Regions from separate parts of the Clostridium thermosuccinogenes genome, predicted to be linked through region 2. Evidence: riboswitches for the same ligand, from Rfam matches in the RefSeq annotation. Region 2 holds a riboswitch; each other region holds the start of a gene.
What was found. Region 2 has a riboswitch for cyclic di-GMP ahead of CDO33_RS09700 (EAL domain-containing protein). Riboswitches for the same ligand answer to the same signal wherever they lie in the genome.

Region 1 (8,195 bases), 650 kb from region 2:
TGCCGGAACAGGGAATTTGGGCATAGAAGCTTTAAGCAGGGGAGCGGAACATGTTGTTTTCGTAGACAGAAGCCATGTATGCTTCAGGATTATAAATGAAAACCTTGAGCATACAAAGCTGAAGGATAAAGCTACTGTGATTGCCGGTGATGTGGCAGGCTCCATAAAAAAATTGCATGACCAATCCAAAAAGTTCGATATTATATTTATGGATCCTCCATACAACAAAAATCTGGTGGATGATACTATAAACATTTTGACTAAAAATGATATAATGAAAGCTGATGGCATAATAGTTGCAGAAATGGATATAGACGATAAGGTTTCGGAAAGGTACGGACCTTTTAAGCTCACGAGGAGCAGGAAATACGGAGATACCGTACTGGCATTTTACGTGAAAACCGACGATATTTGACACAAGGAAGGAAGATATTATTGAAGATATGTGTATATCCGGGGAGCTTTGACCCGGTGACAAACGGACATTTGGATATCATACACAGAGCGTCGAAAATATGTGATAAATTGATTGTGGCAGTTCTTGTAAATCATAGCAAAACGCCTGTATTTTCGCTGGAAGAACGTGTTGATCTTTTAAAATGCGCTCTGAAAGACAGGCCTGATATAGAAGTGGATAGTTTTTCCGGCCTTTTGGTCAACTATATGAAAAAGAGGAATGCTACTGCCATTATAAAAGGCTTAAGGGCTATATCCGATTATGAGTACGAGCTTCAGATGGCGCTTACTAATAAGACACAGAACCCGGAAATTGAAACCCTTTTTATGATGGCAAGTGTTAATTATTCCTTTTTAAGTTCAAGCATTGTTCGTGAGCTGGCAAAAAACGGCGGGGACATCGACGGACTGGTACCGGATTGCATAAAGGATGCGGTGCTCAGAAAATTTAGAACTTAGGATAAAACATCATCAATTACCTGAAGCAATTCTATTCCTGGGGGGAGAAAGATGGAGATACTGGCTATTTTAGAGACACTTGAGGATTTGATAGAAAAAAGCGTAAATGTTCCGGTATTAGGAAAATGCCTGGTTGACAAGGAAGAAGTTCTTGAAATCATCAAGGAGATAAGGCTTAAGCTGCCTGATGACATCAAACAGGCGAAATGGGTCAAGGAAGAGCGTCAAAGGATACTGCTGGAGGCACAAAAGGAAGCCAACAATATAGTCAAGGAAGCGGAAAACAAGATAGCAGCTTTGGTTGATGAGCACGAAATAACAAAAAGGGCTTATGAACAGGCCAATGAAATTATTGCCAATGCCCAGAAGAATGCCAGAGATATACGTTTGGGAACCAGAGAATATGCCGACAGCATCCTGAATAAGGTGGAAGAAATTTTAAGAGATACTATAGATGTTATAAAGAGCGACAGAGAAGAGCTGAAATAGCCTATCGAAGTTTTGGCACATAAAACGGCTGATTTATAAGCCGGAGTATCCGGTTTTTCTATTTCTCCGCTTTTCTTTTTTGCGGGCAGCTATAAAAGATATCAGAAAAAGGACTGCCATCAAGAAGACCGACAAAACCAGGTACCTTACGGAGTTAAAGAAATTTCCCTGAAGCCGGACCAGAGCATCAGGATGCTCTGCTATAAATGCCGGATGAGTTTCAAGAAGATCCGGCCAGACTATATTTAATAATATGTTGGAATAAACTCCTGCAAATACGCCTTGAAGGAATTTTCCCAACAGATATGGCTTTATGCTGATGTCGGTGCCGCCAACCATGCTGATAACCTGGGAGTGAACCGACAATCCTGCCCATCCCATTATGAAGCTGGCGGCTGTCAGACGGTGGATTAATGGAGAATACTCCGCATTAGCAGCCATGTTTACCCCTGTGGTTATTTCAAAGAATCCGCTTATTATTGAAGCCGATATTTCCTGGTTTATTCCCAAAGGCCGAAGAATGGCGGATACAGCATCCGATAGACTTTTTATAAATCCGGTCTCCAGCAGCAGATTGATGATAACTGAGAAAAATATTATAAAACCGCCGATAGCCAGCAGTAAATTTACCGAGTTTCGCACGGCATCTCCGAATAGCTTGCCCGGATTAAGGGCGGCATGGGAAGGTGCCAGCTCATTTTTCAGTCTTTTCAACAAATTACCTTTAAAATTGTATCCGGAACTTTCTTTTTTTCTGCCGTAAAATCTGAAAATGATTCCCACCGTAGTGGAGGCAAGTACATGGCATCCCAGTAAAAACAAACCTAATCGGGGCATTTTAAACATACCTACGGAAACAGCCCCAATTATAAAAAGAGGTCCGGAATTATTGGTAAAGGTAAGAAGCCTTTCTGCCTCAACTTTGGTCAATAGTCCTTCTTTTCGCATTTCTGATGTAATTTTTGCTCCGACGGGATATCCGCTGGTAATACCCATGGCAAAAGCAAAGGAACCGCATCCCGGCACATTAAACAAAGGGCGCATTACCGGCTCCAGTAGAATTCCGACTGCTTTTACAAGCCCTGTTTTGTTCAACAGTTCCGATGCCACAAAAAACGGGAACAGGGACGGAAAAACTATCTCAATCCACAGTTTTATCCCTTTATAAGCTGAAGCAACTGCAGTTTTCGAGAATATGACAAGGCATATAATAAAAAGGACACACAGGGAAGGTAGAACCAGATTCTTAAGGTAAATAACCTTGAAGGACCGGCAACTGAATGCCAGTGATATGATGATTAAAGCAATAATAATGTAAAAATACCAGCTCATGTGCTACCTCCCATAACAGCATCTATCAAATCTTATTACGACTTTTTAAAAATATGCATACCATATAAACTGTTGTTTTTCATAATATTGACATTCCTATATGTTATATGATAAGCTAATGCCGGTGTAGGTCTATAGGATTATCCATGTAGTGCTCAATACTCACAAATCCGATAGTACTACAGGATTTTTTTTCCATGATCTATTTAAAATGCTTATGAAAAGGGTAAACCTGCCGAAAGGCAGGGGCACAAAGCTGCGGGTCTAAGGTGTTGCACTATGACAGCCGGGCTACCATAGCATGACATGCATGTATATACTATTGTCATGGCTTTGGTTTAGCCATGACTTTTTGTTTAACGTTGGGATAACGGGGTAATTAAATTTAGCAAAAGCATATGCAATAGCTAAAGCTTACAGTCTAACCAACTATGGGCTATCATTCATGATATACGACATAACAGGGAGTGTAGGAATTTGCGTCTGGTACCAATTAATAGTGTAAAAGAAGGATATTTTCTGGGAAAGACATTGTATGATACCAGCGGCAGGGTACTGCTCAAGCAGGGTACCCGCTTTAATAAAATGCTGATTGAAAGCGTTAAGAAGGCTGGAATTCAAAAGATTTATATAAACGATGAGTTTAGTGACAGTGAGATTGAAGACATAATAAAACCGGAAATAAAAATCAAAGCAGTAAAATCTGTTAAGGATTTATTCAGCCACGTAAAGAAAAAGGAAAAGGCATATAGGACAAAAGCAGGCAGTCTAGGAAGCAGTTCTCTGCTTAGAATCCAGGATGAGCAGATAGAAGATGTGCAGGAGGTTTCCAAGTCGATAGTTGAGGATGTTTTGTCCAACAGCAATACATTGATCAATCTTGTGGACATAAAAACTGCCGATAATTACACCTACGAGCATTGTGTAAATGTAGCGGTGCTGTCTCTGGTGCTGGGTATCGAAATGGGTCTTAATCAAAAGCAGCTCAGCGACCTTTGTGTCGGAGCACTTTTGCACGATATAGGAAAGGCGTTTACACCTACCGAAATACTGACAAAACCTGACACCCTGGATGATGCGGAGTTTAACATCATTAAGAAGCATCCCGTGGACGGATATGAATACATAAAAGATGATAATAACTTAGCTTCCGCCGTTAAGGTTATTGTGCTGGAACATCACGAAAAGGTGGATGGAACAGGTTACCCCAGGGGCTTAAAAGGCGATCAGATACACAAGCTGGCAAAGATCATTTCCGTCGTTGACGTATACGATGCGTTGACATCTGACAGACCATACAGAAAAGCGGTTTCTCCCAGTGAAGCATTGGAGTTGATAATGGGAAGCGCCGGAAGGCATTTTGATTTTGAAACAGCTCAGGCCTTTGTTAGAAGGGTGGTACCTTATCCGATAGGGACTTTGGTCAGGCTCAGCAATGGAGATGTCGGAGTGGTGGAAAGCATAAAACCTAATTTCCCACTGCGTCCTACCGTAAAAGTAATAAGACAGAATGCGGTAGATGTGGATATTGAGGTGATTGATCTCATGAAGGAGAACAGCTTGGTTATTGAAGGCATACAATATGATTATCCGAACCTGTCGATTCCTTATTATCTGAAACATGCGAAAGCATAAAAGACCGCCTGTATTGGAAAACAGACGGTCTTTTCTCATACTCTAATTATCCTTTTTATTTCACCTCTAAGGTCCAGCCGAATTCATCCTTAAGCCTGCCGTTTTGAATTCCGGTGATGGTGTCATAGATTTTCTGGGAAAGCTCTCCGATTTTACCGTTGTTAATGATCATTTTTTTGCCTTCCCAGCTAAGCTCGCCTATGGGTGAAATTACAGCGGCGGTGCCGGTTCCAAAGGCTTCTTCCAGGGTACCGTTCTCAGAGGCTTCGTACAACTCCTGTATGCTCAGCCGTCTTTCGGTTACTTTTACTCCCCAATGATTCAGAAGGTCTATGGTTGATGCCCTGGTTATTCCCGGAAGTATACTGCCTTCGAGAGCCGGAGTGATTACTTCTCCGTTGATTTTAAAGAAGACATTCATAGAACCTACTTCTTCGACATATTTCTTTTCAACTCCGTCCAGCCACAAAACCTGGACATAACCTTCATTATGGGCTTCGTCCTGAGCTTTCAGGCTTGCTGCATAGTTTCCTGGAGTCTTAGCGTAGCCTGTTCCGCCTCTGACAGCTCTTACATACCGGGGCTCCACATATATCTTAACCGGGTTGATGCCTCCTGGGTAATATGCTCCGCTGGGAGAAAGAATTATCATAAACATATAGGTTTTTGAGTTTCTGACTCCGAGATACGGGTCTGTTGCGATGATAAAAGGCCTTATGTAAAGGGATGTCCCTTCGGCTTCGGGAATCCAATCCTTGTCGATGTTGACCAGGGTTTTTAGCGCTTCAACGCAAAAATCAGGATCTACAGGAGGTATGCAAAGCCTGTCGTTGGAAATGTTTATGCGTTCCATGTTTTTTCTCGGCCTGAAAAGAAGAACCCTTCCGTCTGTGGTTTTATATGCCTTCAGTCCCTCAAAAACTGCTTGCCCGTAATGAAATACCATGGTGGACGGCTCGAAGGGAATAGGACCATATGGTACTATTCTTGGATCATGCCAGCCTTTGCCTTCCGTGTAGTTCATTATAAACATGTGGTCTGTAAAATACTGGCCGAAACCCAAATTGTCCTGATTTGGCTTCGGCTTCGGAAATTTGGTTTTTTCAATCTTAATTTGAAGTGACATATCTATTCTCTCCTTTCAAGTAATTGCAGACTTCAATGCGAATGAAATAATACATAAAAAAGCATTCAATTGTGTATAATTATGCATTGTATAAGCAACACAATCGATGTTATGTTATCAATTTAATCTTTACCTAAAGGGAGCTTGCTGAAGCAAGTTTTCGGATTTTACATCCCCGAAGGCCTTCTTATAACGCTGCGAAGCCCTTGGCAGGCATAGCGCGGAAAATATAGAGCATAAGCCGGAAAAAGGTAATTTTCCATTAATGCTTCATGCTTTGCCAAAGCTTACATATATTATGCTACTTTTCTGTTTAAAAATCCAGTATTTTTTCATAATAATAAATGCGCCTGTATTGATATGATTATTTTTATCTGCTATGATATTCATAGTTTTATGGATAATTTGCCCTTTTGGCAGCTATGTTGTTTTTAAATTTTGATCCGGAGGAATGGAAATGCTGCAGAAATTCTATCCTGAAATGATTGTAGACAGGGTGCAGGATATAGATCTGGAAGTTCTGAGAAATAGAAATATAAAAGGGCTCATTCTGGATATAGATAATACTCTTGTACCAAACCATGTAAAAGATGCGGATGAAAATGCCGTCAAATGGATTGAACGGGTCAAGTCCAGCGGCTTTAAGACATGTATTGTTTCTAACGCTTCCAGGAAAAGGGTTGTAAGGTTTAATGAAAGGCTTAAAATATTTGCTCTCCACAGAGCCTCAAAGCCTGGAACTGCCGCGTTTAAAAAGGCACTCAGGCTTATGGAGCTGAAAGAGAACGAAACTGCTGTAATTGGAGACCAGATATTTACGGATATATATGGAGGCAACAAATTAGGAGCATTTACAATATTGGTAAAGCCCATAGATAGCAAGACGGAGTTTATTTTTGTCAGGCTTAAAAGGATTTTTGAGAAGGTTGTGCTGAAAAGCTATTATAAAAATATTAAAAGGACTAATTTGAAATAAGAAGGGTTGAAATGAATATCGATAGCAGAGTTTCAGGGAAAACAAAGCTTGTGGGACTTATAGGGAACCCGGTGGAACACACTGTTTCTCCGCTGCTTCACAATACGATAAGCTCAAAACTCGGGATAGACATGATATATGTGCCCATGAAGGTGGAAAAGGATGGGCTCATGGATGCGGTCAGCGGATTGAAAGCGCTGAATTTCACCGGCTTTAACGTTACGGTTCCATATAAAAATGAAGTGATGAAGTTTATTGATGACATCTCAAAGGATGCTTTGCTTATGGGAGCTGTAAACACCGTAAAGATAATGAACGGCAGATTGTACGGTTATAATACCGATGGAGAAGGCTTTTCCAGATCTTTTAAAGAAGAGTCGGGCACTACACTCAAAGATAAAAAAGTGGTAATGCTGGGCGCCGGAGGAGCTGCCAGAGCGATAGCCGTAAAGCTGGCTCTTGAAGGAGCTAAAAAAATAACCGTGATAAACCGTACTGTTTCAAAGGCAGAGGAAATATGCCAGCTGGTGAACAATAATTTGCATCCGGTGGCGGAGCATTACGGCTGGGACGATGTAGAAGCCGACGTTTCTCTGGAGGAGAGCGATGTAATAATAAACACAACTTCGTCGGGAATGTTTCCCGATGTTAATGGTTATCCCTATCCAAAGCCCATCAACTTTTCAGCAAGGCAGATCGTGTACGATGTGATATACAACCCGTCAAAAACCAGATTTCTTGAAGAAGCTGAGAGATGTGGATGCACTGTTATAAACGGTCTCGGCATGCTCTTCTATCAAGGTATATATGCCTATGAAATCTGGACGGAAGTAAAGCTTGGAGAAGAACTCCTTAAGGATATTTTCAGCCAATTCAGATGTATAACGGAAAGCACATAGGCGTAGCCGGAAGCATCAATGGTGGCCACTGGCAGGAGATTAAGGCATAAAAGCAAAAGCAGCAAGCCCCTGTCAGGGGCTAGAACACAAAAAATAGAATAATTTACAGAAAATAAAGGATTTTTTCACCTTTTGGCGAATATGCAATAATATTCGTAAAAAAGGTATAGCTCTGTGCTTTACAGTGATAGAGGATAAGGTAACGATATGATGGCATATTACATATTCTTTTGTGTTGTCGGTCTTGCTGCGGGTATGTTTCTGGATGTATGGATTGAATGCCTGATTGCGGAAACATCCATAAAGGAAGGATTAAAAAAGCGCCGACGCCTGCCAAATCCGCTGGTTATGTTTTTAACGGCAATTATCTTCATGCTTTTATTAAAAAGATATTCCATATCAATTGAATATTTTGCAGCCATATTTCTGATGGCCTTATTGATTGCTGTTTTTTATGTAGATTCAAAGCGCAGGATAATACCCAATGAACTTGTGCTGGCGGGTCTCCTGGGGTCGGTGCTGCTTCTTGCAAGCAACCTGTTCGGCTGCAAGTACATATTTGGAGAAGGATGGCAAGAGCATCTTCTGGGGCTTTTGCCCGGCTCAGGATTTCTGATGCTGGTGGCTCTTATGGGAAAGGTTTTATACAAAACCGATAATGCCATGGGCATGGGGGATATAAAGATATATGCGCCTATTGGACTAATCCTGGGATGGAAGCTGTGCATGGTGTCCGTTTTCATTGCCATGGCTGCAGCAGCTTTTACAAGCATCGGGCTTCTGGTGGCGGGAAAGAAAAAAAGAAAGGATTCAGTGCCTTTTG
Region 2 (8,195 bases):
ATCAAAAACCCAAGACATATACCTTCGATATGTTCCGGACTCCGGACTCACCGGTGCATGCGGCCCACACCGTTTTCAGGAAAAGCACTACTGATTTTCATTCCCACAAGGACTTTTGTGAATTTTTCCTCGTCAGGAAAGGAAGCGTTATACATCATTTGAACGGGAAAGCGCATATGCTGACTTCACAATCTGTGGCATTTATATTTGCGGGGGATTCGCATTCCATTGAAAATGAATCCTCATCCTCCATCATTACAAATATCGCTTTTCCGGCTTCTTTTCTGGAAGAGCTGCTGAGTCTTGTTGGACTGGACTTTAAGCGGAACAGTAATGTTGTATACCAGTTGGAAAACATGGATCACCATTTATGGAATACCCTTGTCAGCAAAGTAAATCTGTTTTTTCTGCCCGGGGAGTCTTTTCCTTACTCATCCCGGTGTATGCTTCTTTACAGCCTGCTTTCCACTCTTTTGCTGGAGTTTAGCGAACTCAAGCCGGTCAGTGATTTGATTCCTCCCTGGCTTGTGAAAGCCTGCAAGGATATGCGCAAGCCGGAAAATTTCACCCAGGGGCTTGCTGCTTTTGTGCGGTTGAGCGGAAAAAGCCAGGAGCATCTCACCCGGCAGTTTAAAAGGTATTATCACGAAACGCCTACCGAATATATCAACAACTTAAGGCTTCAGGAAGCAGAAGCTCTCCTTCTGAATTCCAGTGAATCGGTTGCTGACATATGCTATAAAGTGGGATTTAATAATATGTCGTATTTTTCCTATCTGTTTAAAAAGAAAAACGGTGTTTCTCCCCAGAATTACAGAAACCGCAATGCGGATTTTTTCATGCGGAATTAACAACAGGCCTGTCAGAAATGTTTCAGAAAATATTTTTCAGATTAATGTGATTTATACTGAGCTGATATAAAAACGGGATAAACAAGATTATTACAAGCAGCATACAGGAGTAAGATATTGCTCGAGCCTTGAGAATATGAAAAGAACAATATGAGCTTTTTTATTTAGATAATTCACTACCTTTCAAAAAGTGAAAATTTTCTATTTATGCATATTGACATGACTGTAAATATAAAATATACTGTATATATACTATATATACAGTATATTTGTTGAAGGGCGGTGAATGGTTGAAAATTATCATATCAAACTCTTCGGATAAGCCCATTTATGATCAGATTGTGGAGCAAATAAAAAACCTTATCATAAACGGAGAACTGGCAGAAGCAGAGATGCTTCCTTCCATAAGGAACCTTGCAAAGGAACTGCAAATAAGCGTGATTACCACCAAAAGAGCTTATGAAGAGCTGGAGAGGGAAGGCTACATTGTGAGTGTTCCTGGAAAGGGGTCTTTTGTTTCAGCTCAAAACAAGGATCTGCTAAAAGAGGCCAGGATACGGATAATTGAAGAGAAGCTGGCGGAAGCGGTTCAGGCTGCGCGGACCGTCGGAATATCAATGGAAGAACTGTCGGAAATGCTTAAGATATTATATGAGGAGGGATAAGATGGAACCGATTTTGGAAATAAAAGGACTGCGCAAGAGTTATGGGGACTTTAGCATCAAGGGTATTGACCTGGTGCTGGAAAAAGGATATATAATGGGCTTTATAGGCCCTAACGGTGCGGGAAAAAGCACTACCATCAAGCTTATTATGAACCTGTTGAAGAAGGACGGGGGAGAAATCAAGGTCTTCGGGAAGGATAATGTTAAATTTGAGCATGAGATAAAGAACAGGATTGGTTTCGTTTATGATGAAAACTATTTCTATGAAGAGCTGACGATTTCGGAGATGAAGTGGATTATTGAGCCTTTTTACAAAACATGGGATGAAAAAGCATATAAGAAGTACATCAAGAAGTTTGAGCTGCCGGAGAAAAAGAAAATCAAGGAGTTATCAAAAGGTATGAAGATGAAGCTATCTCTGACGATAGCGTTATCCCACAATGCCGACCTGCTCATCATGGATGAGCCGACCTCGGGATTGGACCCACTGGTAAGAAGCGAGCTTTTGGAAACTTTGTCCGAGGTGATACAGGATGAAAACAAAGCGGTGTTTTTCTCAACCCATATCACATCGGACCTGGACAAGATCGCAGATTATGTAACCTTGATCCACAATGGAGAAATCCTTTTCAGTGAGTCCAAGGACGATATTTTGAGCAATTACGGTATGGTTAAAGGCGGAAAAGAGATTCTGGGGAAAGATGCATCTCGTGATTTCGTAGGGGTAAGACAGAACCGATTTGGATTTGAAGCCTTGACCAAAGACAAAAATCAGATAAAAAGAAAGTATGGCGACAAAATCCTTATAGAAAAACCTACCCTGGAGGAGATAATGCTTTATCATACAAGGAGGGAACAGAATGCTGTATAGTTTGATCGTGAAAGACCTGCTGATACAAAAAAGATATGTGGCTTTTAGCCTTCTTTATCTTCTTGCTTTGATTTTTGCCTTTCAGAATATGGAATCGGTTGTTTTTTCCGCAGCGGCCACAGGGGTGGTATATATTCTATTGACGACATCCTGTGCTTATGATGAAAAGAACAAGACAGATATAATGATAAACAGCCTGCCCATAAAAAGGAGCCAGGTTGTAGCCGCAAAATATCTCGCTGTATATGTTTTCTTTTTGATGGCTACCGTGGGCTATGTTATATTTTCTAATCTTTTATTGCTTTCAGGAGCGCCCATCAAAGTTTATCCAATGACACTGGACAGCTTTATGGTTGGAATGGTTGCGATCAGCATCATGACAGGCTTGAACCTGCCCGTATTTTTCAAATTCGGGTTTGCGAAATCCAGGATAGTCGGATTCTTGCTGTTCTTTTGCTTATTCTTTGGTGTTTCATACATCATGAAAGTTTTTCAGGAGTGGGAAAGGGTCGCATTAGACGGAGCCATAACAAAATTTATATGGTCCCAAGGAGATGTGGTCATACTGCTGCTGAAGGCCGTTGCATTATTGGCTTTCATAGCCTTGTCCTACGGATTGTCGGTGAAATTTTATAAGAACAGGGAATTTTAAAGATACAAATGTGAAAAAACCAAATGACAAAATATGAATTTACATTAAAGGTTGCTGATTCCTGCTTTGATATAAAGCAGGATTTCTTTGTGTGTGCATGAATAAGTATGCTGTATAAGGATGTCAATAAGCATAAACACAGGATACAAAATATTACATTAGATTACAAAACAATATAATAGATTACAAAACATTTGATAATATATTGAAAAATGACAAAGTTGTGATAAAATTATTACTTGGTAGGAATAATTTTACTGTATGGAAAAGGTTATTCTTACATTAATTAGCTTGCATTGAAAAAGGCAAACTCATCGAAAGGTGAGGACGCAAAGCCACAAGTCTAAAGCATGAGAATGCCATGACGGTTGGGTTGCCAGTGAAGTTATAGGTATTGAAAGCAGGGAAAGGATCGGGCAATTTAAGATCACTCTAAATGCGCCTGACCCCTTAATCTCTTTCCATGAAGTTATAACATAGGCAGCTCAATCGCTACTTATGTCAGTGTTAGTGGAGGAGATTAAGTTGCGGAAAATCAGTATTGATGACAGCAAGTTCAACTATTCTATAACGCATTGGTTTCAACCCATATACTGCTTGAAGAATTTAAGCATTATAGGGTATGAGGCATTGCTTAGAGACGCTTCGAAATTACACATTTCCCCTAACCAGATATTCAAAGAAGCCGAGGAAAAAGGCTGTCAGAGCACACTGGATCTTATGTCTATCAAGACTGCATTAAATAACTTTAGAAATGAATCAAACCTCATATTTATTAACATATTTCCTTCCACGCTTTTAAAAGGCAATTTTTTATATTGGTGGGATACCAATATACCCGAGGATATGCCTGTGGTGCTGGAGCTTCTGGAAAATGAGCCGGTTGAAAACTGGAAGGAGCTTAAGAAGGTGACGAGGGGACTTCGGGCGAGAGGTGTTAAAATTGCAGTGGATGATATGGGAGCAGGATATTCTTTTTTTCAACAGTGGATAGAGTTAGAACCTGACTATATAAAGCTGGATCGATATTTTGCCAGCAATCTCGCCGTAAATCCCAGGAAACAAAGAATTGTAAGATTTTTAGTTGATCTGCTTGTAGATTCAACGAAATTGATAATAGAAGGTGTGGAAACAGAAGCTGACCTGAATGCCGCTGAACTTTTGGGCATATCCTATGGCCAGGGATATTACCTGGGGAAACCATCGCCTAAAGAAAATTTAATCCTGTAGAATTTTAATGTATTATAAGAAAGAACTGTCGGAAATTGTCATGTAATGACACATAATTTGCAGAGACAGGACGGATTAATTTTTATGCATTATGTACTGGAATGAAAAGTTGATAAGGGATAGAATAAAGAGAAACAACGATGGATGTTGTTGCATACAGAGAAATCTTCCGTGTATACCACGGGATAAAGGCAGAACAATCGTTTTGCCCTAAAGATGGCAGTGGCATAATATGATTATTTAAAAGCTTGGATAAATCTGTTAAGTTTCAGGTTTATTTGAGCTTTTTTTTATGATAAAATAGTATTTGTATACATGTATTGTATGTTAATGCAAAAATATGTTTAATCATAAATTGTTTGGGTAGAAATATAGCTATGCAAGGAGTAAAATGATATATGAAACTAATGCTCTTGTGATATTTACGAACTTTGAAGTCTTGGAGGGTAGCGCATTGTCACCTATTAAGCTTCTAAAAACACTGGCTGTGGCGGTCAGTAAAACTAAAAACAGTAAAGGCACAAGATTCAGCCTTCTATTCAAAAAGGAAGAAAAGGCAGTTAATGATTTTAGTCCTTTATATTTATCGGCAAGATTATCTATTCTATGCACGTTTTTGGGCTTCCTGTGGATTGCCTTTTCTGACAAAATTATCTCAGATATTATACAGGACAAGGAAATTTTTGCCTATGTCAGCATTATGAAAGGTTGGGCATATGTGATAGTTTCCTCCGTCGTTCTGTTTTTGCTGGTCTATCGTTTGCTTAAACGCATCAAAAAATCCGAAGAAGAGCTCATGAGAAGTTATGAGGAGCTGACGGCCGCCCACGAGGAATTGGAGTCCTTATATGAGGAAATTGCAGCTTCCGAAGAAGAATTGAAACAGCAATATGATCAGCTTATTGAAAATGAGAAAAAGATGCATTATCTCGCATATAATGATACGCTGACCGGACTACCCAACAAGCTATCCCTTTTGGAAAATGCCAGCATCAATAGTTTATGTCCCAAAAAGAACAAAGCAGCGATTTTTTTTGTTGATATGGACAACTTCAAATATGTCAACGATACCATGGGACATGCTTTTGGGGATAAGTTCATAGCCAAAGTGGGTGAAAAGCTGTCCTCTCTTTTAAATGAGGAATGCTCCATTTACCGAATCGGAGGGGATGAATTTGTCATCATCCTGAAGGATATTAAGAGCAATGATGATGCGGTATCCTTTGCAGAGTATATATTAAATGGCTTTGTGGATGGGTTGGAGGTAGACGGCATTTTGATGAGCACAACTTTAAGCATTGGAATTGCCATCTACCCTGAGCATGGGGAGAGCATAATTGAATTATTGAAATGTGCGGACATTGCCATGTACAGGAGCAAAAGCCAGGGGAAAAATGGCTATGTTATGTATGACAAGTGCATGGACAAGGCCTTGAACGAGAGGATTATCATAGAAAAGCATTTGCGATCGGCATTGGCAAAAAGCGAATTTGAATTGTACTATCAACCTCAACTGGATTTGAAAATTAAAAAGATTATCGGACTTGAAGCTTTATTAAGGTGGAAAAGCCCTGAACTAGGTCTCCTATCACCTATGAAGTTCATCGGTATAGCTGAGGATACACGCCTTATTATACCTTTGGGAACATGGGTGCTGAGAACATCCTGTGAGTTTTTAAAAAGCCTGCACCAGAAAGGATTTGAAAATCTGAGCATATCCGTTAACATTTCAATACAGCAATTGCTCCAGTCGGATTTTGTAAATATAGTCAGAGATGTACTGGAAACCTGTGATTTAAAGCCGGAACACCTGGAACTGGAGATTACGGAAACCATGTTGATGGAGTCTTTTGAAAGGATAAGACCAAAGCTATGCGAATTAAAGGAGCTGGGAGTGGGAATTGCTCTGGATGATTTTGGCAAAGGCTATTCTTCCCTTAGCTATTTAAGTCAGCTGCCGATTACTACATTAAAAATTGATAAATCTTTCATAGTTGATATTCCTACCGATGATGAAAGCAAGGTGCTGATAGGACAAATTATTGCCTTGGGTAGAAAACTGGGTATGTGTGTGGTAGCTGAAGGCGTGGAAACAAAGGAACAGCTGCAATACCTGGTTAAAAACCAATGCGACAAAATTCAAGGATACATATTCAGCAAACCCCTGCCCGAAAATGAAATAATCAAACTACTTTAGAAGTGCCAGAAGCTAAGGTATAATAGTATATAGTACTTTATGTAAAGAAATATTGCAAGATAGGAGGTATATTATGTATTTTGAGTGGAAAGACTCTTACGGCGTGAATATTGCTGAGATTGACAAGCAACATAAGAAGTTGTTTGAAATTGGGGGTAAGATTTCGGATCTGGTACTGGCAAAGGATGGTTATGACCATTATGATGAAATTATGGTCGTTTTAGAGGAATTGAAGGAATATACCCTAAAGCATTTCAGGTATGAGGAAATGCTCATGGAAAAGTATGGTTTTGAAGGACTGGACCAGCATAAAATTGAGCACATGTTTCTGGTAAAAAAGCTTGAAAGAATGAAAAATGAGGACATTGATGCAAACCAGGAAGAGACACTGCTAAACCTTATAAACTTCGTATCCGACTGGATAGCAGGGCATATTTTAAAAACGGATATGGGATACAAGGAATTTTTCAACGCAAAGGGCATCAAATAATATAAAACGGGGAGGAAAAGGATATGGCCTTTGAATGGAAGGACCGCTACAAACTTGACATTGAGGAAATAGACAAGCAGCACAGAAGATTGTTTGATATTGGGGCAAGGGTCTATGATCTTGCGGTTTTAAATGACTCCTATGATCACTATGATGAAATTACACAGTTGATAGTCGAGCTTTTGGATTATACTGAATACCATTTTACCTTTGAAGAAAATCTCTTGGAGAAATATAATTATGGTGAATTGGATAAGCAGAAGCATGAGCATGAATTCTATGTCCGGAAGATAAAGAGCATTTCCTCAAAGGACATTGATGCGGATCAGAAACAGGCAACCTTGGAAATCGTAGATTTTTTGTCCGAATGGATAAGCAGTCATATTTTGTTCTCAGACCGGAAGTATGCTGTATATTTTAAAGAAAACGGCATTAATGTTTAGAAGCTGCAACAAGCTTTAAAAGACACCATTGGAGAAAGGGGATATGGATACTGGTGTTTTTTGGCTTTACATATCTATCGGAAAAATATGCGATGGGAATAACCTTTCGAAAAAAGAAAATTCCGAGCTGATACCTATAGGGGCATCATCTCGGGATTTTCCGTATAACAGCCTTATTTTAATGCTTTTGGCAGGCATGTCTTTTTATTCTCCAGGTTGTCCCATGCCTTAAGTACACTGCTTTCAAGTCCAGTCTTCTTTATCCTCCGAATTGTGGGAGTCGTCGGAATCCTGGGACTGGTTCTGCAATTCCAGCCATGCCCTGTACTTTTGCTCAAATTCTCTCTCGTGTCTGTTTTTTTTCCAGAAAGGGTTCGGATGATTTTTTGTTATCTCCAGCAGTTCTCTGTATGTCATTTGAATACCTCCAATATATTATTTTGATTCACTGCCATTGTATGAAGCTGAGGACCAATTGTGCATTTATGTAAATCTTACGGTACAAGGCTTATGAACGAGTATTTTTAACGACATCATTTTTGGTATACTGAAATCATATACGATTGCTTCCATCTTTAGCATGATTCGTGGTAACTGTTTCTTTAGCATAAAGCAGATGATAGTTTTCCAAAACTGCTGTTTACAAGCTGCTTTATCCGTATATAATATAAAGAAATTACTTTTTTCTTGGGGAGTTAAATAATGGAAATTTACGAAAAGGTTAGCACAGGCCTTAAAGGTATTGATCAGGCTATTGACCGGCTAAGGTTGGGGGATAACGTGGTATGGCAGGTGG
Region 3 (8,195 bases), 890 kb from region 2:
TCATCACAAGCATCATAATCGGACAAAGAAACGGTATGATTTTGGATAAATAGATGCTGGTTCCGGGAAGGATTTTTCCTATCAATGGTAATAGAAGCACTAAAATTACTGGTCCGCCGCAGCACAACATCATCATCAAAATATGTGATATATGACCTTTATGCTTACCTTTATGTTCATTTTCCTGATGCCTGTCATTTCCGTGACAACATTTCATATTCCGTCCTCCTTATTAATACGGATCTTCAGACTTTTAACATTTTCCGCCTATTACAGCTTAATTAGCTGCTAACTCAATCATTCTACAACATATACAAATTTTATATATTGCTATGGCCTTTATTTTAGCAGTTAGATATGTAGATTTTATGAAAAAAAGTACAAGTGAAGAAGAAAGACTAAAAAAATTGGGTCAAAAGCTTTGCTGGAGAATATATGAGTTTCTTAATGAAATGTCAATATTCTCAACATAAAGTTTTTTCATTTATATATTATAGTCTTCAATATTAACGTTAAAGTAATTTTATGACGTCTGAGTAGATATAATATACACCCTGCTCGCGCTTTTCGTTGCTTAAGCAGCTACTAATGTGTTAATGCATTAATATTTTATTTTAATACTATTAACAATTATTTCATATATTCTCCATTAAATCTTCACATCTTTTTCCTACGATAAGTCCATAAGATATTTAACAAATTGAGAGGTGTTTGATATGAATGAATATTTTGGTTCGTATGAAAATAGCTATAATTATGAATCCGATGATATTGTGGAAGAGGTAAATAGGGTTGAACAGGTGGATACCTCGCAAAGATTTCAAGTAAGTACAAAGAAAAAATCAAATTTAAAAACTTATATATCTCTTGTTTTGGCAACTTCCTTAATAAGCAGTACTGCAGTAGGTGGAGCTCTATATTCAAAGTTTTCAGGTGAATTAAAAAAACAGGAGGCATTGATACAAAAGGCAGGTATCGTTTCGACTATTAATAACTCCAATAGTAGCTCAATAGATAGAGGTGGGGTAATAAAAACTGCTCTTGTCAAAGGCTCTACCGTAACTGAAATAGCGAAGAAAGTAGGGCCTTCAGTAGTTGGCATCAGAATGTCTGTAGCCAATCCGCAAAGCAGGTATTTCGGAGTAGAGATGGGACAGTCTAAAGCAGAGGGTTCTGGTGTTATCATAAGCCAAGATGGATATATCATGACAAACTATCATGTAGTAGAATACGCAGACCCTAAGAATAATGCAAGTAAGAACTCTACATTGGAGGTGTTTCTTCCGGATGGGAGACAGGCAAAAGCTACATATGTAGGAGGTGACAGTAAAAACGACTTGGCTGTTATTAAGATCGAACTGGAAAACCTTCCTGTAGCTGAACTTGGTGATTCTTCCCAGTTGGAAGTAGGGGAATTGGCAGTTGCTATTGGCAATCCTTTGGGAATGGAATTTGCAGGGTCTGTAACTGCAGGAGTAGTTAGCGCACTGGATAGAAAGGTTGCTGCAGATGATAAAACCCTTAACTTGATTCAGACAGATGCAGCAATTAATCCCGGGAATAGTGGTGGGGCACTTGTAAATTCGCAGGGGCAGGTAATAGGGATTAACACAATTAAAATCTCTGTTGCTGGAGTTGAAGGCCTGGGATTTGCAATTCCAATTAATGATGCGAAACCGATTATTGACCAGTTGATATTGTTTGGATATGTTAAGGGAAGGCCTTTAATAGGTATTTCAGGTATGGAGATCACCGAGACAATCGCGAATCAGTATGGACTGCCAGTTGGAATCTATGTAATGGACGTGACAGCGGGAAGCGGCGCAGATAAAGCCGGAATAAGGAAGGGAGATATACTTGTAAGTCTTGCTGATAAGGAAGCCAAAACTATGAAAGATTTGGATGAGATTAAGAAGGGCTATAAAGCAGGTGATACAGTAAATGTTGTTGTTGTGAGAGAAGATGGAAAGAAAACCTTAAAGCTGGTATTCTCTGAAGAGAAATAAAAGCTGGGGGATAAGAGTAGGCCTTTTAGTGATGAACATGAAGAAACTTGAAAAGGAAAATAACACGCTTTGACAAATTTCAACATGGCTTTTAGTATATAACTATAAAGGAGCAAAAACGCTAACATAATTTGTAAAACTAAATGAGGCAACCGAAAAATCCGATATTTTTGTTGCTAACACAAAAGATAAAGGATTGACGATGCCTCGATGAACATTATAACATGTACAGAAAGTTTAAGGAAGTTCCTTATTGCATTAAGACTGACACTTTTACTTACAAAGCCTCAACTTGCAAACCTTACAAGCATAATTGCTTCCGCTATGCAAGGCGGCTTTGGTGGAAAAATCAAGAATGTACCGGAACTCAGCATGCGTAATGTTCACCGGACTTCCATCTGGAAGTTTTTATCGAGATCACCATGGCCTACAAGCCTTGTTATGGATAAATACCAGTTATACGTACTGGCACAGATAAGCTTACAAGCCCGGAAAACAGGCTGTCCTGTATATGCGATACTGGATGATACTATTTCCGAAAAGACAAAGCCCTCGTCAAAGGCTTTGAGACCAACAGAAGGTTGTAGTTTCCACCATTCGCATCTCAGGAAAAAGCGTGTTTACGGCCACCAGATCGTATGTGTGCTTCTGGAATGCGGGGGACTAAAGCTGCCTTATTATATGGAACTTTATGATAAGGTTAAGCAGAGTAAAATCAACATGGTGCGTCAAATAATCGAAGCACTGCCGGATTTTCCGACAAAGGTATACGTCCTGGGAAACAATTGGTATAGTGCCTGTTCTGTAATAAAAGCTGCCCATAGCAGAGGTTTTGAGTACATTGGTGCTTTGAAGGCCAACAGGGTCCTTTATTATGAAGGAGGCCCAAGATTAGGACAGAAAGTTAATGCGTATGTGAAAACCCTTACTAAAAAAGATGTCCGCCTTGTCACCGCGGGCAATCAGAAGTACTGGGTTCACCGTGTTAACGGGTTTATCAAGAGGCTCCCTAAAATCGGAGTAATACTGCTTAGTTGGCCTGAAAACAAGCTGTTTGAAGAAAATGCCACGCATGTTTTTTACAGCACATGTAATCTTTCAGAAGAAGTTATTCTATCAACTTACACCGAAAGGTGGACGATAGAAATCTTCTTCAGGGATAACAAGATGCAGCTTGAACTTGATAGATACCAGGTACGTGGAAAACAGGCAATCCGGCGATTCCTGACAATTATTGTGCTCGCTTATGCCTATTGTATAAGCATATCATCTGATGATTGCCGTACCCTGGGTATTCAACGTAAACATGTACGCAATGAAATTAAACAAAACTTGATTGCCTATGTTTACGAACAAGCTTGCCATGGTATTCCGTTGTCAAAGATCAATGAAGAGCTTGGTATAGCCATATAACCATTTATTGGTATGAAATTTGCTCATTTATAGTATATAATAGTAAGTGTTATCAAAATAAATAAAATCGATAAAGGCAAACTTGTTGAAAGACAAGGACGCAAAGCCTCGGGTCTAAAGCGATTTACCGCTATGATGGCCGGGTTGCCGGGACTAAGCTGCTTTAGGCTCATTGGTGTTTTATAACATCAGTGAGCCTTTATGTATACAACCATTATTACTTATAGTAACGACTTTGAGCCATTATGACTTTGATTTGCCGGAAAGGTGTTTGCAAGTTTGCCAGGGAATCCTGAAAGGAAGTGGTGAGTATGTCGCCGGTTAAAGTTGTAATGGCTGATGATGAACATGGAGTAATGCTTTTACTATGCTCGATTCTTAGTAAGCTTGAAGGGGCTCTGGTTGTTGGAACAGCGGAAAATGCTAATGATATCATAAAGCTTACAATAGAGCATAACCCGGACTTAGCTTTTCTTGATATTGAGCTGCCTGATATGAAAGGAATAGAGTTAGCCGAGAGGCTGAGAGAAATAAAACCGGATATAGCAATAGTCTTTATAACCGCACATCAGGAATACTCTCTCGATGCATTCAAACTGTATGCATCCGATTACATATTAAAGCCAATTGATGAGGATAGAGTAAAATCTACATTCCGACGCATATATAAGATGCTGGAAATATCAAAAAAGAGTAATACTTCCCAAAATACGGAGACCTGCAGAATTTCAATAAATCTGGGCAGTGAACGAGTCTTTATAAAGCTGGATGAGATATTTTATATAGAAAAGTCCGGACGTCATACCCTTATCTCCTGTACCAACGGGAAATTTAAAACCCGACAAACCCTGCAGGAACTGGAGAAGTACTTAGGAAAGATGTTCTTTCGTTCCCATAAATCTTTCATTATAAACACCGATCGGATTGAAAAGATAGTCTCTTTTCCCAATTCATCGTATTATGAGGTAAAATTCAATAATTGTGAAGACAAGGCTTTACTTAGCCGTGATCGTATGTCTGAGCTAATGAAGTATTCTGATTATAATGTCTAAGGGGGTATTGCGATGGATGTTATGCCGTTAATCCCCTTTTTAGGTGTATCTGTTCCTGAAAGCCTGGTTTTGTATTATATGGTACTAGCATTAACAAAGAAACGGGAGTCACCGTTTGTAGTAATAATCCTTTCCCTGCTGACTTCGATATTCTCATTCAGTATCCGGACAATGCCAGTACGTTTTGGTATCCATACTATATCACAAGTAGCACTCATGACTATATTTTTGAACCTCTTTTTCCGATTGCGCTGGCATACTTCAGCAGTTGTAATGGTACTTTCAAGTGTGTTTTTGGGATTGGCGGAGGGAATCTCCGTTCCACTTCTGGCTTGGATTTTTAATTTAAATCTTGAACAAATCATCTCTGATCCTTTGCTAAGAATACTTTTTACTTTGCCTCACTTGATTTTACTAGCAATATTAGCGTATATCATCAGCAAACGAGGATGGCGCTTACCGTTAATATCAGAAAAATTGGGAATAAAAAATGAGTCTGACAAAAGAACAACAAAGCAACTCATTAGGCAAAATTGTCTTTTGGCATTATGTCTGGTACAAGCTTTAATGCTTGTTTTATTAAATCTTAGTTTTCATGCCTACAATTCAGGTGTTTATCCCAGTTTTACACTGAAAACCCTAGTAGAAGTTGGTAGCATTGTTTTATTGATTTCTGTTTTAGCTACGATATTTGTATCCGGATATCTGCTAAAAGTCATAGAACGCGATGCAAAATTGGAAACAGAGATTCATTATGCCAGAGAGAGACATAATTTGCATTTGCGTTTGCAGGTTGAGCGTCATGATTTTTACAACCATCTTACTGCCATTTATGGATATATAAAGGCTTGTCATTACGACCAGGCAGAAACCTATATCGAAAATCTGTATCATACTGTCAGCCGCATAGGAAGCCTCCTGAAAATTGAACCTCCGGAATTAGCGGCTATTATAAGTACAAAACATGAGGAAGCAAAAATCAATGGAATCAAATTCTACTGGTATGTAAAAATACAAGACGGTTCTCTTCCACTTTCGCCGGAGGATCTTACTCAATTAACCGGTAACCTTCTGGATAATGCTTTAGATGCAGTAAAAATGAATGGTTCCCCACGAATAGACTTAGTTCTAGTATGCAATAAGCTAGGTTTGGAATTAAAGGTATCCAATAACGGCAGCCCCATCCCTCAAAATGCTAGGCAAAATATTTTTACTGCCGGATATACAACTAAAAGCATTAAACAGCATAGCGGTCTTGGGCTATATATAATTAAGCAGATTATAGATCGTTATGACGGTCAATTACAATTGAGAGAGCCTGAAGGCTATACCGGTGTGGAATTTATGATTTATATTCCTTGGAATAAATATAAGCGATAATTGTTCTGATTACAATAATGAACATTCAGTTTATATGTTACAGTAGGGAGGCACCAAATACTTAGTTTTTTTATATTCATATACATTTCATTTTGTGAGTATAGTACTGACATAAATAATACGAACTGATAGGTAAGATTTTCTTTGTTTTTAAAGTATAAAGAAGTAAATCACCTTCTACATTACATTTTTCGTTCTGATTTTACGAATAAATGGACATCTTGATTACCCAAAATATTCGTATTATTATAAATGCATATGGGAGGTGTTTAATATGCTGTCAAGATCAGATATTGATATTATTGAGCAGTACGTTGATGATAAATATTTTGATAAAGATAAATTGATTAAATATCTCAATATGCACTCTATCGTTGGAAATGAGATTTTTTCGTACTGCGATAAAAAAGTTGGACGTAATGGTTCTATTTCTTATTCAAGTTGGTTGGATGATAAATACGGGTATAAGCCACTGCCTGTAGCAAAATTTATTCGTAGAATACCTTTTTATTTCTATGTAAACGATTATTCGAATAATCACGTGGGTAATTTGCATTGCCTTATTTCAGGAATCATACGAGATGATAAAGATGAAAAAACTTTAGAGAAGCTATACCAGGCACTTGAATACATGCTATATGAGAAAAATCTTTCATTGACGGATATATTCTGCTACATAGTGGATCAGACTCATCATGTGTGCAACACAGAGATGTTTTTTCAATGGAAACATTACTTGCAATTGTGTGATGAACTAGGAAGCAACGACTATCTACCGGACTGCTTTATTACAAGCTATAATGAGGCATTGGAGAAGAAAGGACTTCCCCCCATCATTTATGAAATAGGAGAGATAGGAATAGGTGAAGTAAGCTGGCGGACAGGAACACGGATTGAGTTTGAAGGTACTTTTCCGTGCGACAAAAACGGTCAACCTATAATGAAATGGATAGGCCTACGAGTTAAAAATGCAAAGAGCATTACTTGCTCACAAGATAAGTCTAGCCGCGGACGGCTATTTGTTGAGATTACTCCCTACACTACAATTCATGCTCTAAACTGTTATAATAATAAGGAAGATGATGATTGTTGGTACCAAATTTATGCGGGTCCGCAAACTATGGAATTTGATTATGAAATCCTGAAGATTTACCGAAAACGTCTCAAATATACCCAAAAAGATGTAGCTGACGCAATTGGTGCTACTGTTCGCACTTATCAAAAATGGGAAAATGGAGAGACCACACCTGATGGACACTATCTACTGAGACTTCTTAACTGGCTCGACATTCGTGACATTCAAGATATTGTACGGTATACAGAATAAATTTTCAATGTAAAAACATCATCAAGCTTATGATAGATAGATTTTCATGTGATTGAAAATAAGGCTACGGTGAAGATTGAGTAGCATTGTAAAGAAGAATGGGTTTTGAGAAGGGGAATTTCAGAATGGAAACGCCATCTAAATATTTACAAAAAATAGTTAATCAAATTACTTACAATGAGGATGAGCTAAAAATATACTGGGGAGATGATCGCTATGTTATGGGGTTCCATTCTCCTACAATGACAAATCTAAATAAATATTTTTCAATTAAAACGGTGTATGACACAATTGTAGATATAGACCGGAAAATTAAATATTCATTTAGAAAAATATTAAATATGAATTTGCCGGAAACTTTAGAAGGATACAATCCTTTTAGTAAACAAACTGATAATGAGTATTGGGCAATGTACTATGTTGAAAATATAATATTTCGCACCTCAACATTGTGGGATTTGTTGGCTCAGCTATATAACATTCATTTTGACCTTAAATATGATATTGATAAAGTTTACTACCGCACTTTATTTAATAATTGTGCCCAGGGTAAAAATGCGATTCCACAAGCTAAGCGTATTGATGCATATTTTAGGGAAGAAGACAATATGGATACTACTCCATGGGGTGGAAACCATGCCTATGTTACTGAGTTTAGAAATAAAATGACACATCGTAATGCTCCTAGTATTTCTGCGATCAATCAATACGCTACAGAACTGCGTCCACCTGCAATGTATGTGTTAATACGAGTTATCGAAGATTATGCTCAAGTTTCCCACTATATTAAAGAATTACTAAGTCAAATTGATTTTGAAAAATTGCTATCGGAAATTATGCCTTAAATAATATCTGCTGTGAAAATAATGTCTGCCCCATATGGAAATGATAAAAAATATTGTCAATAAAAAATCTTTTAATTTTCTCAGTCCCTGTATAAGGGGCTTTATTCTTTTGGGAAATACAACGATTCAGACAACAATTCCTACGAGTTAAGACGTTATTTCAACAGGTTGC

Region 1: another riboswitch for cyclic di-GMP. It lies ahead of CDO33_RS06720 (HD-GYP domain-containing protein); the one in region 2 lies ahead of CDO33_RS09700 (EAL domain-containing protein).
Region 3: another riboswitch for cyclic di-GMP. It lies ahead of CDO33_RS13685 (LytR/AlgR family response regulator transcription factor); the one in region 2 lies ahead of CDO33_RS09700 (EAL domain-containing protein).

What each region holds. Positions count from the first base shown of each region.
Region 1 covers NZ_CP021850.1:1,555,699-1,563,893, forward strand. The annotation lists gene rsmD (16S rRNA (guanine(966)-N(2))-methyltransferase RsmD) at 1-415, shown strand, start outside; gene coaD (pantetheine-phosphate adenylyltransferase) at 436-915, shown strand; gene CDO33_RS06710 (ATPase) at 967-1,404, shown strand; gene ylbJ (sporulation integral membrane protein YlbJ) at 1,438-2,736, opposite strand; cyclic di-GMP riboswitch class I at 2,952-3,035, shown strand; gene CDO33_RS06720 (HD-GYP domain-containing protein) at 3,214-4,371, shown strand; gene CDO33_RS06725 (branched-chain amino acid aminotransferase) at 4,427-5,497, opposite strand; gene CDO33_RS06730 (YqeG family HAD IIIA-type phosphatase) at 5,955-6,473, shown strand; gene aroE (shikimate dehydrogenase) at 6,485-7,372, shown strand; gene CDO33_RS06740 (prepilin peptidase) at 7,580-8,195, shown strand, end outside.
Region 2 covers NZ_CP021850.1:2,209,248-2,217,442, reverse strand. The annotation lists gene CDO33_RS09720 (AraC family transcriptional regulator) at 1-851, shown strand, start outside; gene CDO33_RS09715 (GntR family transcriptional regulator) at 1,142-1,516, shown strand; gene CDO33_RS09710 (ABC transporter ATP-binding protein) at 1,518-2,387, shown strand; gene CDO33_RS09705 (ABC-2 transporter permease) at 2,377-3,039, shown strand; cyclic di-GMP riboswitch class I at 3,334-3,420, shown strand; gene CDO33_RS09700 (EAL domain-containing protein) at 3,565-4,269, shown strand; gene CDO33_RS09695 (putative bifunctional diguanylate cyclase/phosphodiesterase) at 4,724-6,466, shown strand; gene CDO33_RS09690 (bacteriohemerythrin) at 6,540-6,956, shown strand; gene CDO33_RS09685 (bacteriohemerythrin) at 6,980-7,399, shown strand; gene CDO33_RS20825 (hypothetical protein) at 7,643-7,816, opposite strand; gene CDO33_RS09675 (PEP/pyruvate-binding domain-containing protein) at 8,102-8,195, shown strand, end outside.
Region 3 covers NZ_CP021850.1:3,101,817-3,110,011, reverse strand. The annotation lists gene CDO33_RS13700 (hypothetical protein) at 1-217, opposite strand, end outside; gene CDO33_RS13695 (S1C family serine protease) at 717-2,006, shown strand; gene CDO33_RS13690 (transposase) at 2,217-3,419, shown strand; cyclic di-GMP riboswitch class I at 3,485-3,571, shown strand; gene CDO33_RS13685 (LytR/AlgR family response regulator transcription factor) at 3,731-4,471, shown strand; gene CDO33_RS13680 (sensor histidine kinase) at 4,484-5,851, shown strand; gene CDO33_RS13675 (helix-turn-helix transcriptional regulator) at 6,126-7,178, shown strand; gene CDO33_RS13670 (Cthe_2314 family HEPN domain-containing protein) at 7,304-8,023, shown strand.